DNA from 3 places in the Janthinobacterium sp. SUN120 genome. Region 2 is predicted to be linked to each of the others. Evidence: predicted binding sites of a transcription regulator. Region 2 holds the regulator's gene; each other region holds the start of a gene.
The links. Region 2 encodes LexA, which represses DNA repair genes until DNA is damaged. Its sites were predicted from a motif close to ACTGTATNNNNATACAGT; they were not measured.
Positions count from the first base shown of each region.

Region 1: dinB (DNA polymerase IV) is a predicted target of LexA. The motif match lies at 2,173-2,190, and genes of this name have one in related genera.
Region 3: imuA (translesion DNA synthesis-associated protein ImuA) is a predicted target of LexA. The motif match lies at 2,448-2,465, and genes of this name have one in related genera.

Region 1 covers NZ_JAPUBW010000008.1:128,374-133,135, reverse strand. The annotation lists gene O0879_RS27900 (recombination-associated protein RdgC) at 1-825, opposite strand, end outside; gene dinB (DNA polymerase IV) at 944-2,128, opposite strand; gene O0879_RS27890 (S9 family peptidase) at 2,310-4,481, shown strand; tRNA gene O0879_RS27885 (tRNA-Val) at 4,581-4,656, shown strand; tRNA gene O0879_RS27880 (tRNA-Asp) at 4,711-4,762, shown strand, end outside.
Region 2 covers NZ_JAPUBW010000002.1:542,095-546,856, reverse strand. The annotation lists gene O0879_RS12155 (cystathionine gamma-synthase family protein) at 1-1,226, shown strand, start outside; gene lexA (transcriptional repressor LexA) at 1,297-1,932, opposite strand; gene rpsF (30S ribosomal protein S6) at 2,208-2,597, shown strand; gene priB (primosomal replication protein N) at 2,618-2,917, shown strand; gene rpsR (30S ribosomal protein S18) at 2,943-3,233, shown strand; gene rplI (50S ribosomal protein L9) at 3,261-3,716, shown strand; gene O0879_RS12125 (replicative DNA helicase) at 3,862-4,762, shown strand, end outside.
Region 3 covers NZ_JAPUBW010000002.1:679,959-684,720, forward strand. The annotation lists gene O0879_RS12715 (glutathione S-transferase N-terminal domain-containing protein) at 1-214, opposite strand, end outside; gene O0879_RS12720 (DNA polymerase Y family protein) at 294-1,781, opposite strand; gene imuA (translesion DNA synthesis-associated protein ImuA) at 1,711-2,421, opposite strand; gene O0879_RS12730 (putative Na+/H+ antiporter) at 2,633-3,898, shown strand; gene O0879_RS12735 (GNAT family N-acetyltransferase) at 3,962-4,762, opposite strand, start outside.

The DNA.
Region 1 (4,762 bases), on a different contig from region 2:
CATCACGTCGCCGTCGAAACGCTCTTCGTCGTTCTTCGTGCTCGATTCCGTTTCCTTGATCACGTCCAGCGGCTTGACGCTCTTGATCGCCAGCGATTCCGTCAGCACGAACGAAATCTTGTCGTTCCACGTCATGGCCAGGCGCGTGCACTGCTTGCCGGCCGCGATGTGGCGGCGCACGTCGTCCGCTTCCAGGGTGTGGCGCACGTAGCGCACGGTGGCCTTGCTCTCGCCCGTGGCGCGCAATTCCGTATCCATGTCGACCGTGAAGCCGGCAGGCGCATCGTCCGCCTGCAGCCATTCCGTCATCACCGCCACGGGCGAGCGCTGCACGCGCAGGCTTTCCAGCGGCAGCTTGTCCACGGCCTTGAGCAGCAGCTTGATGACTTCATCGGCTTTCGCCGGGCTGGCGGCATCGATCACCAGCCAGCCATTGACGGGATCGATCCACGTCCAGACATTGCTGCGGATGCTGAAGGCGCGCGGCAGCAACTCGTCAGCCACGCGTTCCTTCAATTCCTTCATGGCTTTCTTGCCTGGTGCAAAGCCTTGCGCTTCTTCCATCTCGGCAGCGCGGGCTTTGGCCACCTGATTAATGACGGTGGCTGGCAACAGTTTCTTTTCCGTGCCCAGCAAGATCAGCATCTGCTTGTTGACCACGTGGACCAGGCCGCCATTCGGGCGTGGCGTATCCCAGCCCTGGCGCATCAGATCCATGCTGGTCGCCGGCGTAAATTTGTTCGAGGACAAGGCCTCTTCCAGTTGTTCTGGCGTATAGGCCCATGGTGCGGGCAGGCGGTAAATCTGAAGATTCTTGAACCACATAGTTTTTGTCTTCCGTTTGTTTCAGTAGTGCCAGGGGAACGCCATTCTACACTTTCGACACGGGAATGCCGTCAAAAGCGCGGACTGGCGCGGTGTTGTTGATGCGTGGGGAATGCCGCTACAGGGCGGGAAACAGCTCCGCCTGGGCCGGCGCCTGCCGCATCGCGATGGCCGGATCGGACAAGGTCGAGATGCGCACGCCCAGCAGGCGGATTTTCTTTTCAAATGGCACGCGCCGCAAGCAATCGCGGCTGGCCCGCAGGATGGCAGCGGCGTCCGCCGTGGCGCTGGGCAAGGTGATGTCGCGCGTGACGGTGCTGAAATCCTCGAAACGCAGCTTGATACCCACCGTGCGCCCCGCCAGCGACTGCTTGTCCAGGTCGCCCGCCACGCGCGTGCACAGGCTTTCCAGCTTTTCCGACAGCGTGGCGCGGTCGCGCACCACCTGCAAGTCGCGCTCGAACGTCGTTTCGCGGCTGACGGACTTGGTTTCCCGGCTCGTCTGCACGGGCCGCTCGTCGATGCCCAGCGCCGCCTGGCGCAGCCAGCCCGTGTACAGGTCGCCAAACTGCGTGCGCAGCATGGCCATGTCGGCTTGCGCCAGCTCGCCGATGGTGACTATGCCCAGGGCTTCCAGCTTGGCCGTCGCCTTCGGGCCGATACCGTTGATCTTTTTCGCCGGCAAGGGCCACACGCGCGTGGCGATATCCTCGGGCGACAAAATGGTGAGTCCGTCGGGTTTTTCCAGGTCGGAACAGATTTTCGCCAGCAATTTGTTAGGCGCCAGGCCAATCGAGCACGACAGGCCCGTCGCCTCGAACACGGCCGCCTTCAGGCGCGCCGCCATGGCCGGCGCCTGCGCGCCGTGTTCCGTCAGGTCGACATAGATTTCATCGATGCCCACGTTCTGGATAATGGGGCACAACTGGGCCACGGCTTGCTTGAAGCGGGCCGAATACTCGCGGTACGCCTCGAAATCGGCCGGCAGCAGGATGCTGTCGGGCGCCAGTTTCGCCGCCTTCATGATGCCCATGGCGGAAAACACGCCAAACGCGCGCGCCGCATAGGTCGACGTGGTGACGACGCCGCGCCCCACATAATCGCGCATGCGGGCAAACTGCCGCGTGCCGTCAATCTGCAGCACGGGCTGCTGCAGGCGCCCGCCGCCGATGACGACGGCTTCGCCGCGCAATTCCGGATATTTCAGCAGTTCCACGGAGGCAAAGAAGGCGTCCATGTCCAGGTGGGCGATCCAGCGGCGCGCGGCGGGTGCTTCGGCAAGTGTGGGGGCAGATGAAATCAAAAAACACCTCGCGGCGGATCGGCTTGCCTTCATTGCGGCAAGATACTGTGCATGCATACAGTATTACCGGAAATGACCGCGGATGCAAGTTGAAACGCACAGGACCCGATGGCGACGATCAGCGGTTGCTTTTCTCAATAGCAAGATTACAATCCTGACACAACTATTCAAAGGAGTTGCCTTGTCTACAGCACATCATGCCTTGCGTCGCCGGTCCGTCTGGTCATCCATCCTGCCGGCCCTGCTACTGTCCACGCTGGCGCCATCCGCGCTGGCCGCCGACGCCACCACCACCATCGCCACGGCCGTCGCCCCCGTCGCCGCCAAGACGGCCTGGCAGGAAACGCGCCACGGCACGGTCGTCACGGACGACTACCGCTGGCTGCAAAAGAAAGCCGATCCTGCCGTGATCGACTACCTGAATGCGGAAAATGCCTACACGGCCGCCGTCACGGCGCCGATCCAGCCGCTGGCCGACAAGGTATATGCGGAAGTCAAGGGACGCATGCAGGAAGTGGACTTGTCCGTGCCTGCGCGCCAGGGCAATTTCTACTATTACACGCGTGTGGAAGCGGGCAAGCAATACCCGATTCACTGCCGCCGCCCCGTCGGCGCCAGCGGCGCCTATGATGCGCAGGCGGCCGAGGAAATCTTGCTGGATCAGAATCAATTGGCCGAAGGCCACAAATTCTTTGCCGTGCGCGCATTTAGCATCAGCCCGAATGAACAGTTGCTGGCCTACACCACCGACACGACGGGTTTCCGCCAGTACGAGCTGCACGTCAAGGATTTGAAAACGGGCAAGTTGCTGGGCGACAGCATGCCGCGCGTGACATCGCTGGCCTGGGCGGCGGATAACGCCACCCTGATGCTGGCGCAGGAAGACGCCACCACCAAGCGCTCGGACCGCTTGTTCCGCCTGGCCCTGGGCGGTGCGCCGCAACAGGTCTACCACGAGCCGGTGGAGCAGTTTGCCATCCATGTGGACCGCACGCGCGACAAGCAATTCTTCGTGCTCACCTCGGGCAGCACGGACACGAGCGAAGTGCTGCTGCTGCCAACGAGCAAGCCGCAAGGCACGTTCCAATCCGTGCTGAAACGTGAAAAAGGCCACCGCTACGGCATCGAGCACCGCGACGGCCAGCTGTATATTCTGACCAACAAGGGGGCGAAGAATTTCCGTGTCGTCAGCGCGCCATTCTCTGCGCCGCAGCCGAAGAACTGGAAGCCCGTCGTGCCGCACAACAAGGATGCCGTGATCCAGTCCATCGACGTCTTCCAGGGCTACCTGGTGGTGATGGAAAAGGCACGCGCCCTGAACCGCGCCCGCATCTTTGATTTTGCGCAAAAGAACTGGAAGGCGGTGCAATTCGACGACCCCGTCTACCTGGCCACGGCGGCCGGCACGCCGGAGTTTTCCGCCACGCAATTTCGCATGTCCTACCAGTCGCCCGTCACGCCGCCCACCGTCATCGACGTCAGCATGCAGGACGGCAAGCGCACGGTGCTGAAGCAGCAGGAAATCGTCGGCGGCTTCGACAGCAGCCGCTACACCACGCAGCGCTTGTGGGTGAAGGCGCGCGATGGCGTGCAAGTGCCGCTGTGGGTCGTCTACAAGAAAGGCGTCAAGCTCGACGGTTCAGCGCCGCTGCTGCTGTACTCGTACGGCTCCTACGGCATTTCCACGGAAGCCACTTTTTCCATCAGCCGCATCAGCCTGCTGGAACGGGGCGTCATCTATGCGCAAGCGCATATCCGCGGCGGTACCGACATGGGCGAAGCCTGGCATGAAGACGGCATGCTGATGAAGAAGAAAAACACCTTCAATGACTTCATCGACAGCGCCGACTACCTGGTGCGCGAAAAATGGACCAGCCCGAACCGCCTCATCATCCAGGGCGGCAGCGCGGGCGGCTTGCTGATGGGCGCCGTCGTCAACATGCGCCCCGACCTGTTCCACGCCGTGCACGCGGCCGTACCGTTTGTCGACGTGATGAACACCATGATGGACGCCAGCCTGCCCCTGACCACGGGCGAGTACCTGGAATGGGGCGACCCGAACCAGAAGGCCGCGTACGACTACATGCTCAGCTACTCGCCGTACGACAACATTGCGCGCAAGAATTATCCCGCCATGCTGGTGACGACGGGCCTGAACGACAGCCAGGTCATGTACTGGGAACCGGCAAAGTATGTGGCCAAGCTGCGCGCCTATAAAACGGACAGCAATCCCCTGCTGCTGAAAACGAATATGGGTGCCGGCCACGGCGGCGCGTCGGGCCGCTATAACGCCATCGCCGAGAATGCGTTCAATATGGCGTGGATGCTGTCGCAATGGGGCATTACAGAGTAAAGTGAAAAAAGCGCTTGCAGAAGGATTTTACCCGTCCTATAATAGCGCCTCTTCCAGACGTGGTGACAAACGTCGGGATGGTTTTCTGAGACAAGCAACGGGTGCTTAGCTCAGTTGGTAGAGCGGCGCCCTTACAAGGCGTAGGTCGGGAGTTCGAGCCTCTCAGCACCCACCAAATCAGAAAACTGTCCAGTGCTTCATGGATCAGCAATACAGATCATACGAGCTTGGAGTGGTAGTTCAGTTGGTTAGAATACCGGCCTGTCACGTCGGGGGTCGCG
Region 2 (4,762 bases):
ACTACGGCTTTACCACCACCATCCTGCATAACGACCGCCGCAAGGGCATCGAACATGGCTCCCTGCACAAGCCCGTGCACACTTCCGTTGCCTTTGGTTACGCCGATGCGCGCCAGCTCGCTTCCGTGTTCCAGGGCAAGGAACCGGGTTTCCGCTATGGCCGTCAGGGCAATCCGACCGTTTCCGCGCTGGAAGACAAGGTCAACAAGATGGAAGACGGCGTGGCGACCCTGTGCTTCGCCACCGGCATGGGCGCCATCGGTGCCGTGGTGCAATCCTTGCTGCGCGCGGGCGACCATGTCGTATCGTCGGCCTTTTTGTTTGGCAACACCAACAGCCTGTGGCAAACGGTGACGGGGCAGGGCATCGCCGTGTCGTTCGTCGACGCCACCGACGTGGCCAATGTGGCTGCCGCCATCACGCCGGCCACGCGGATTGTTTTCGTGGAAACTATTGCCAATCCGCGCACGCAGATCGCCGACCTGAAGAAAATCGGCGACTTGTGCCGCGAGAAGGGCATCTTGTACATTGTCGACAATACGATGACGACGCCATACCTGTTCCGTCCGAAAGCCGTGGGCGCGGGCCTGGTGGTCAATGCCTTGACGAAATCCATCGGCGGCCACGGCAATGCGCTGGGCGGCAGCTTGACGGACACGGGCGTGTTCGACTGGACGCAGTATCCGAACATCTTCGAGAATTACAAGAAGGCGGCGCCCGCACAGTGGGGCATCGCGCAAATCCGCGCCAAGGCCTTGCGCGACTTCGGCGCGTCCCTGGGGCCGGAAGCGGCGCACCATATCGCCGTCGGCGCGGAAACCATGGCCTTGCGCATGGACCGCACCTGTTCGAACGCCCTGGCGCTGGCCACCATGCTGCAGGCGGACCCGAGAGTGGCGGCCGTGCATTACCCGGGTTTGGCGTCGCACCCGCAGCACGCGCTGGCGACGGACTTGTTCCGCAGCTATGGCTCGCTGTTCAGCTTTGAATTAAAGGACGGCATCGATTGCTTCGATTTCCTCAACCGTCTCAATCTTGCCATTCCAGCGAGCAATCTCGGCGACACGCGCACCCTGGTCATTCCCGTCGCCCACACGATTTTCTATGAGATGGGTGCCGAGCGGCGCGCCAGCATGGGCATCGCCGAATCCCTGATCCGCGTCTCCGTCGGTATCGAGGATGAGGCCGATTTACTGGATGACTTCAAAAATGCGCTGGACGCCTAAACAGCCGCGCAGTATGTAGAAAGGGCCGCAACAGTCATGCTGTTGCGGCCCTTTCTTTAGCTGCAGTGATTTAATGCCAGCTGCGCATCAGGCCGACAGCCAGCCCTTCCAGTGCAAACTCATCTTCCGGCGACACGGTAATCACCTTGAAGTCCGGGTTTTCCGGTAGCAATTCGATGACGGAACCCGTCTTCTTGTAGCGCTTGACGGTCACTTCGTCGCCGATGCGGGCCACGACGATCTGGCCATTCTTGGCGCTGTCGACCTTCTTGACAGCCAACAAATCGCCATCCATGATGCCGGCGTCGCGCATGGACCAGCCGCGCACCTTCAGCAGGAAGTCGGGCTTGGCCGAAAACAGGGCCGGGTCGACGTTGTAGCTCGCTTCCAGGTTTTCCTGCGCCAGGATGGGCGAACCGGCCGCTACCCGGCCGATCAGGGGCAGCGACATCAGCAGCGCTGCCGGCACCCTCGACGGCAGCGCTTCGGCGGCTGCGCCGATCAGGCGGATGCCGCGCGAGGTGCCGGGCGAAATCTCGATCGCGCCCTTGCGGGCCAGGGCCTGCAAATGCTCTTCGGCCGCGTTGGCCGATTTGAAACCCAGTTCATTGGCGATTTCGGCACGGGTGGGAGGGAAGCCCGTGTTTTCAATCGCGTCCTTGATCAGGTTCAGGATTTGTTCTTGTCGTGCTGTCAGCTTGATCATGAGCGGTGGGTGCATACTAAAATGCTGTCTATATGAACAGTCTGTATTTTTGTACAGTATCGCCCACTATGCAAGGGGATTTCCGTGTTTTGGGCGAATTTCGCAAGAAATACTTGTCCACGGGCGGAAGGCACAGTGGCGCGCGGGCTTTTCGGGCCCATGTGGAAGGAATGATTGAAACGTTTGCAAAAGGCGGTTATAATCTTCGGCTGACCTTCCCACACCCGTCTTGACGCCGGGGTGGGCGATTATCAATCCGACCTGAAGGAGTTTGCATGCGTCATTATGAAATAGTCTTTATCGTCCATCCGGACCAAAGCGAGCAAGTGCCCGCGATGATCGAACGCTACAAAGCCAGCGTAACCACCCGCGGCGGTTCGGTTCACCGCGTGGAAGATTGGGGTCGCCGTCAAATGGCTTACTCGATCCAAAAGCTGCCTAAAGCACACTACATCTGCCTGAACATCGAATGCGACAACGAGACCCTGGTCGAGTTGGAAACAGCATTCAAATTCAATGATGCCGTGTTGCGTCACCTGACCGTTAAAATGAAGAAAGCTGAAACAGCTCCTTCGCCGATGATGAAATCGGTACAACGCGAAGACGCGGCCAAAAGCCACCGCACCGAAGCACCAGCAGCCGCTCCAGCCGCAGCAGCAGCTTAATTCTTGACCAGGATCGTGCGCTGAACCAGCTACAAGTAACCGCCATCATTGCCGAGCGCGAAATATTGCGCTATACCCCGGCAGGGCTGCCGATTGTGAATGCAGTATTGCAACACAGTTCGCAGCAGATGGAAGCAGGAATTGCCCGTTTGACCGAGTTTGATGTTGCCGCGCTAGCCGCTGGCGAAATCTCAGGCCGGTTCAGCCAGGCAAGCTTGGGCGGGGTGTATCAGTTCACGGGTTTCCTGGCCAGGAAGAGCCGCAACAGCAAGAGTTTGGTGTTTCACATCATTGATTTTAGTGCAGTCAATTCTGACTAGCGCATTTTAGATACAGGAGCCTGACATGGCATTCGGTAAAAAGTTCGACAAAAATAAGCTCAAGCTTAAAGAAAAACGCAAACAGCAAAACCCGTTGTTCAAACGCAAGAAGTTCTGCCGCTTCACCGCAGCTCACGTTGAGCAAGTCGACTACAAAGACGTCGACACGCTGAAAGACTTCGTCCAAGAAAACGGCAAGATCATGCCAGCACGCCTGACCGGTACCAAAGCGCATTACCAGCGCCAAGTTGACACCGCAATCAAGCGCGCTCGCTTCCTCGCGCTGCTGCCATACACCGATCTGCACCACGCTTAATCGGTCAGATATTCCTGGAGAAGAACTATGCAAATCATTCTGTTAGAAAAAGTTGTTAACGTCGGTAACCTCGGCGAAGTCGTCAAAGTCAAAGACGGTTACGCACGTAACTTCCTGATCCCGCAACGCCTGGCACGTCGTGCTACGGCAACCGCTGTGGCTGAATTCGAAGTCAAGCGCGCCGAACTGGAAAAAGCTGCTGCCGCTAAACTGGCCGCATCGCAAGCCCAGGGCGAAAAACTGAGCGGCCTGACCGTTCAAGTTGCTCAAAAAGCTGGTGTTGATGGCCGTCTGTTCGGTTCCGTCACCAACTTCGACATCGCTGAAGCGCTGACCAAGCAAGGTTTTGCTGTTGAAAAAGCACAAATCCGCATGCCTACCGGCCCGCTGAAGATCGTTGGCGAGCACAACGTTTCGGTTGCTCTGCATACCGACGTGGTTGTGGAAGTTGTTATCGCTGTCGTTCCAGACGCGAACGCGTAATCGTCTGCGGGCCTGGCCCGCAAGCGCTACCGTACTGTAAAGCACTATGAAAAGCCGGGTTCGCCCGGCTTTTTTGTGGCCTTTTTTTCGCTCAATTTCAGCCCTTTATTTTTGCCAGCACGCCGAAGCGGGTATAATTCGCGCCATGAACGCCCCCTCTGATCCGCAACTGGATTCCCTCCGTATTCCGCCGCATTCGATCGAAGCAGAACAATCCGTTATCGGTGGTCTGCTGCGCGACAATGCCGCATATGACCGCATCGCCGACTTCATGCATGCGGAGGATTTCTATCGCTATGACCATCGCATCATCTTCGAGCAAATCGTCAAGATGGTTAACGCTTCCAAGCCAGCCGATGTCATTACTGTTTTTGAAACCCTGACCCAGCTCGGCAAGGCCGATGATGTGGGCGGACTCGCTTACCTGAACGCCATGGCGCAAAACACGCCATCGGCCGCGAACATCCGGCGCTACGCCGAGATCGTGCGCGACCGCGGCGTGCTGCGTAAACTCATTACCGTCGCCGACGATATCTCCGGCACGGCTTTCAGCCCGCAGGGCAAGGAAGTCAAGCAGATGCTTGACGAGGCCGAATCGAAGATTTTCGCCATCGCCGAAGAGGGCGCGCGCGGCGCCCAGGGCTGGACCGCCATCCAGCCCTTGCTGACGCAGGTAGTCGAGCGCATCGACGAACTGTACAGCCGCGACAACCAGAGTGAAATCACGGGCGTGCCCACCGGTTTCATCGACCTCGACCGCATGACTTCCGGTCTGCAGCCGGGCGACCTGGTGATCGTGGCGGGCCGTCCGTCGATGGGCAAGACGGCGTTTTCCGTCAACATCGGCGAAAACGTGGCCATCGACAGCGGCTTGCCCGTGGCCGTGTTCTCGATGGAGATGGGCGGCGCCCAGCTGGCCATGCGTATGCTCGGCTCCGTCGGACAGCTCGACCAGCATCGCCTGCGCACGGGCCGCCTGAACGACGAAGACTGGCCGCGCCTGACGAATGCGATCCAGAAGATGAACGACGCGCAGTTGTACATCG
Region 3 (4,762 bases), 140 kb from region 2:
GAATCTTGTTGTTCGGATTGAGGGACAGGAAGGCGGGCGACAGCTGGTCGTTTTGCTCGAAGCTGACCAGGTGCGGCTCGTACGCCAGGCCCAGCTCTTCCAGCAGGATGGAGACCTTGATGCCGTTCGGCGTCGGCAGCGAGTATAGCTGCAAGCGCTCGGGATGCCGGGCAGGCCATTTTTGGGTGATGGGGAAGTCGGAGAGTTGGGACATGGAAATCCTTTTGAGGTGTATGACGTGGCACAAGCAGGCAAGTATAGCCAAGCATGACAGTTTCAGCAGGACAACGCATTCAGCCAAACAAGCCATGCAAAAACCAGCGCGGCGCGGCATCTTCTCCGCTGCCGACGATGCGTTCGCGGTAGACCCAGTAATGGGCGTGATCGAGTCCTTCGGCAATGAAATAATCGCGCGCCTGCGACTGCCCCCACCAGCCCGCCTCAATGCGTTCGGCGACGGACACCATTTTCAACGGCGAGCCATAAAACGGCCGGTGTTCGCGCATCAGGAGGGCGATGGGCTGGGCCAGCAGCCAGCCGGGACGGGGCATGCCGGACAAGCCGGGCGGCAAGTCCGGCTGCGCGTTTTGTGCGCCTGGCCTGGCCGGCAGCGGCAGCCACTGGTTGGCCGCCTCGGGGCGGTAATCAGCGCGCGGCGCCGCCTGCAAGACATTGTCCGTGCCAAGACGCGCCACCAGCAATTCCAGCAAGCGCTGGCGCTCCTGCGGCGTGCCGCCCGGCTCGGGAAACAGGGTGTCGCTGGGCGGCGCCATCGGCTGCACCTGCAGCGCTTCCAGGGTGAGGCCGATCACGGGCGCCTCCAGCACCAGCTGCGCCAGGCGTTCCTTGAGCAAGCGCAATAAATGCTCGTCGCGCCAGACGGCCTCGCCCAGGGCCAGGTCGATGACGGTGGGTGGGCGCGCCACCCTGCCCCGCTCGTGCGCCAGCAGCAATTGGATGCGTTCGACGGCGAATTGCCGCGCGCACAACCAGCCCGTCATTTGCTGCAGCAGACGGCGCGCGCCGAACAGCAGCGCTTCCGCGTGCTCCACGCGGTCGAACAATTCCAGGCTGGCGCAAAACGTGGGCGGCGCTTCGAGCCACAGGTACAGTTCCGTGCCGTGGCCATGCGCATCGTCGAGCATGTCGAGCAAGGCCCCGCCGCAGCGGCGCTGCAAGCCGGGCCGCGGCAAATGGCGCAACTGCCCCAGGGTGCGGCAGCCGATGCCGTCCAGCCATTCCAGCCAGGGGCGCGCGGGCGGCAGCAAGGCGCATGGCAAGCCGTCGAGGCGGCGCACCAGGCTCGCCATGCCCAGCACGCGGCCCCGGCGCGTCCCGGCGCGCGCCAGCAGCCAGGCGCCGCGCGCCGTGGGGGCGCACGACAGCTGGGCCGTGTAGCCCAGCGCGCGCAAGCTGGCCGCAATCTGCCGGCACAGGGCGCGCACGCCGCCGAACAGGCGCAGGCTGGCGCCCGCATCGACGAGCAGGGTCGCTTCCTCGCCCTGCGCCACCAGCGGCGAATATTGCAGCAGCGCCAGCGCCACCGCTTGCAGGGCCTGCGCTTCCCGTTCCAAAGAGCGCTCGTGCAGGCGCGCCTGCGGCGCCAGCATCAGCGCGCCCGCGCGGCGCATGCCCGGCCGGATGCCCGCCGCCCGCGCCAGCGGCGACACGGCCATCACTTGCTCCTGCTCCAGCACGACGCCGAGAAGGTCAGCCGACCAGCGCGGGCAAAACACTTCGAGCGGGAGCCGGGGCAGGTACAGGCCGATCCAGAGTCGCATGGCGTAGCAGTAATGAAGGAGGTTGCAGGGGCAGGAACAGGGGCGCGTCGCGCTGCGGTCCCCGGCGCTTGATGAAGCCGATCTCGATGCCGCCGGCGGCCGGGCGCACGGACAGGCGCAACGGCGCCGGCGACGCATCCTGCGCGCCATGCAAGGGGCGCAGCATGCAGAACAGGGTGTTGCCGGACTGCGCGGCCAGGTGCAGGCGGCGCAGGCTGTCGGCGCGCACGTGCGGCTGCCAGAACAGCAAGGCGCCGCACGTGCCGCTGCGCAAGATGTTTTCCGCCGCCCACAGGGCATCCTTGCTGCCGGCGCTCTTGAGCCACAGCAGTTGCGACGGGGCCAGCCCATGCGCGGCCAGGGCCAGCGCCTGCGGCGGGTGGGGCGGCTGCAGCAGCACGATGGGCAAGCCCGGCAGCTGCGCCAGCGCGGGCGCCAGCAGCCGCACTTCGCCGCTGCCCGGCTGCTGCACCAGCAGATCGATGAGGCTGCCGCAGGGCCAGCCGCCGCCGGGCAGCTGCGCGGACAGGGCGGCAAAGCCCGTGTCCAGGCAGCGCGTGGCGCCCTGCCCCAGCTGCGATGCGCGCCACAGGGACGGGTGCAAGGCTTCCGGCGAGGCCATCAATTGGGAATGTTGCATAATTGAATATGAATATGAAGATGAATACTGTATGCATATACAGTACTATCCAGTCCCCCTTTTGGCAAGGCATATCTGCGCATCCCCATCCGGGGGCCGTCCCGCGACGTCCGAAAAACACCGTTTTTCACATCGATTGCTGTACCATAAGCACTCTCCTTACCGCTCGGCAATGCACCGGGCGGCTTCCTCCGTCCATAAGGAAACGCATTTGACCACCATCCAACTCATCAGCGCCATCGTCTTCGGCCTCGCGCTCATCCACACCTTCGCCGCCAAGTCGTTTGAAACATTATCGCGGCGCCATCCCCGCCATGCGGGCTTGCTGCACTTGCTGGGCGAAGTGGAAGTCGTGTTCGGCTTCTGGGCCTTTATTTTGATCATCATCATGGCCTTTGTCTCGGGCGGCGATGCGGCCATCGAGTATGCCGAGTCGCGCCATTACACGGAGCCGCTGTTCGTCTTTGTCGTCATGGTGGTGGCCGCCTCGCGCCCCGTGCTCGACGCCGTGCAGCGCCTGTTGAAGGGCGTGGCGCGCGTGATGCCGCTGCGCACGGAACTGGCCCTCGTCTGGCTGGGCCTGGCGCTCGTGCCCCTGACGGGCTCCCTGATCACGGAACCGGCCGCCATGACCCTGGCCGCGCTGATGCTGGCGCCGCAAATCTTCCGCCCGGGCATCCCTGAATGGCTGAAATACGGCGCGCTGGGTGTGCTCTTCGTCAACGTTTCCATCGGCGGCACCCTCACCTCGTACGCGGCGCCGCCCGTGCTGATGGTGGCCACCACGTGGAACTGGGACAGCGCCTACATGGCCACCCATTTCGGCTGGAAGGCCGCCATCGCCGTGCTGGTCAACGCCACGGGCGTGAGCATATTGCTGCGCAAATATCTGCACAGCAACACCTCCGACATCAAGCCGAAGGCTGGCGAAGTGGAAGCACCGAAAGTGCCGCTGGCCGTCAGCCTGGTGCACATGATCGTGCTGGCCGGCGTCGTCACCCTGGCGCACCATCCCGTGCTGTTCATCGGCCTGTTCCTGTTCTTCCTCGGCTTCGTGCAGGCGTATGAGCGCTATCAAAGCCCGCTGATCCTCAAGGAAGGCTTGCTGGTCGGCTTCTTCCTGGGCGGCCTGGTGGTGCTGGGCGGCATGCAGCAATGGTGGCTGCAGCCCATCGTTTCGAGCCTGAAACCGCTGGCCCTGTTCTTCGGCGCCCTGGGCTTGACGGCGATTACCGACAATGCGGCCCTCACCTACCTCGGTTCGCTGATCGTCGGCATGACGGACGAAGCGAAATACATGCTGATGGCCGGCGCCGTGGCCGGTGGCGGCCTGACCGTCATCGCCAATGCGCCGAACCCGGCCGGCGTGGCCCTGCTGCGCCGCGGCTTCAAGGATGAATCGATCGGCGCCGTCGGCCTGCTGGCGGGCGCCCTGCTGCCGACGGCCGTGGCGGGCCTGGCCTTCCTGGCCCTGTAAGACACTACACGGGGCGGCTACCGGCCGCCCCCACTCCCCTCACCTTCCCCTCAGTTACCTTCCTCAGTTTCCTTCATACACGAGGAAATGCAGCCGGTCATAGAACAGGCTGTAGGCATAGTCAAACGTGCCCACGCTGCGAAAACCCTTGTGCAGATACACTTGCAGCGCTTCGCTCTTTTCCCACACCGTCAAGGTGATGCGCGCGCAGCCCTTGCGGCTGGACAGGTCGCGGATTTCGTGGAACATCTGCCTGAATAAACCCTGGCCCCGGTATTTTTCGTCGATGGCCAAGCTGCTGACGAAACAGTCGTCGGCGCGCGCATGCGCGAGCACGAAGGCGTCATACGCATCGTCGAGCGCCTTCATGTCATCGCGGTAATACGAGACGGCGCCGCAAGCCTGGAACTCGTCCATCGTCGCGGCCGTGAAAAAGCCGATGAAGCGCCCGTCCTCGTCATGCAGGCCGTGGATATGCGCCAGGTAAGGGTCGATGTTCTGCCGCCGCTGCAATTCGACGAACTGCAGATTGAGTTTATTGCCGAACGAACAGTATTCCAGGTAGCTGGTGGCAAACAGCAATTTGGCCATGCGGTTCTTCGCCTCGTCGCCCAGCAGTTCTCCCGGCACCAGCGTGAGCGGCGCATGCGACAGCAAGCCCGCCTGAGCCTGAACTTCGTCGCCGGACGGGGCGGCATCGCCGGCGGCCGGCATGCGGCTGCCGTGGCGGCCCACGGTGGGGCGCCAAAAGTTGCCGGCGGCAATATGCTGCGAACGATGGGCCAGCAGGTAACGGCAAAAAACGTCATTCACGCGATCGAGCTGCGGATCGTCCGACAGCACCGAGTAATAGTGGAAATGCTC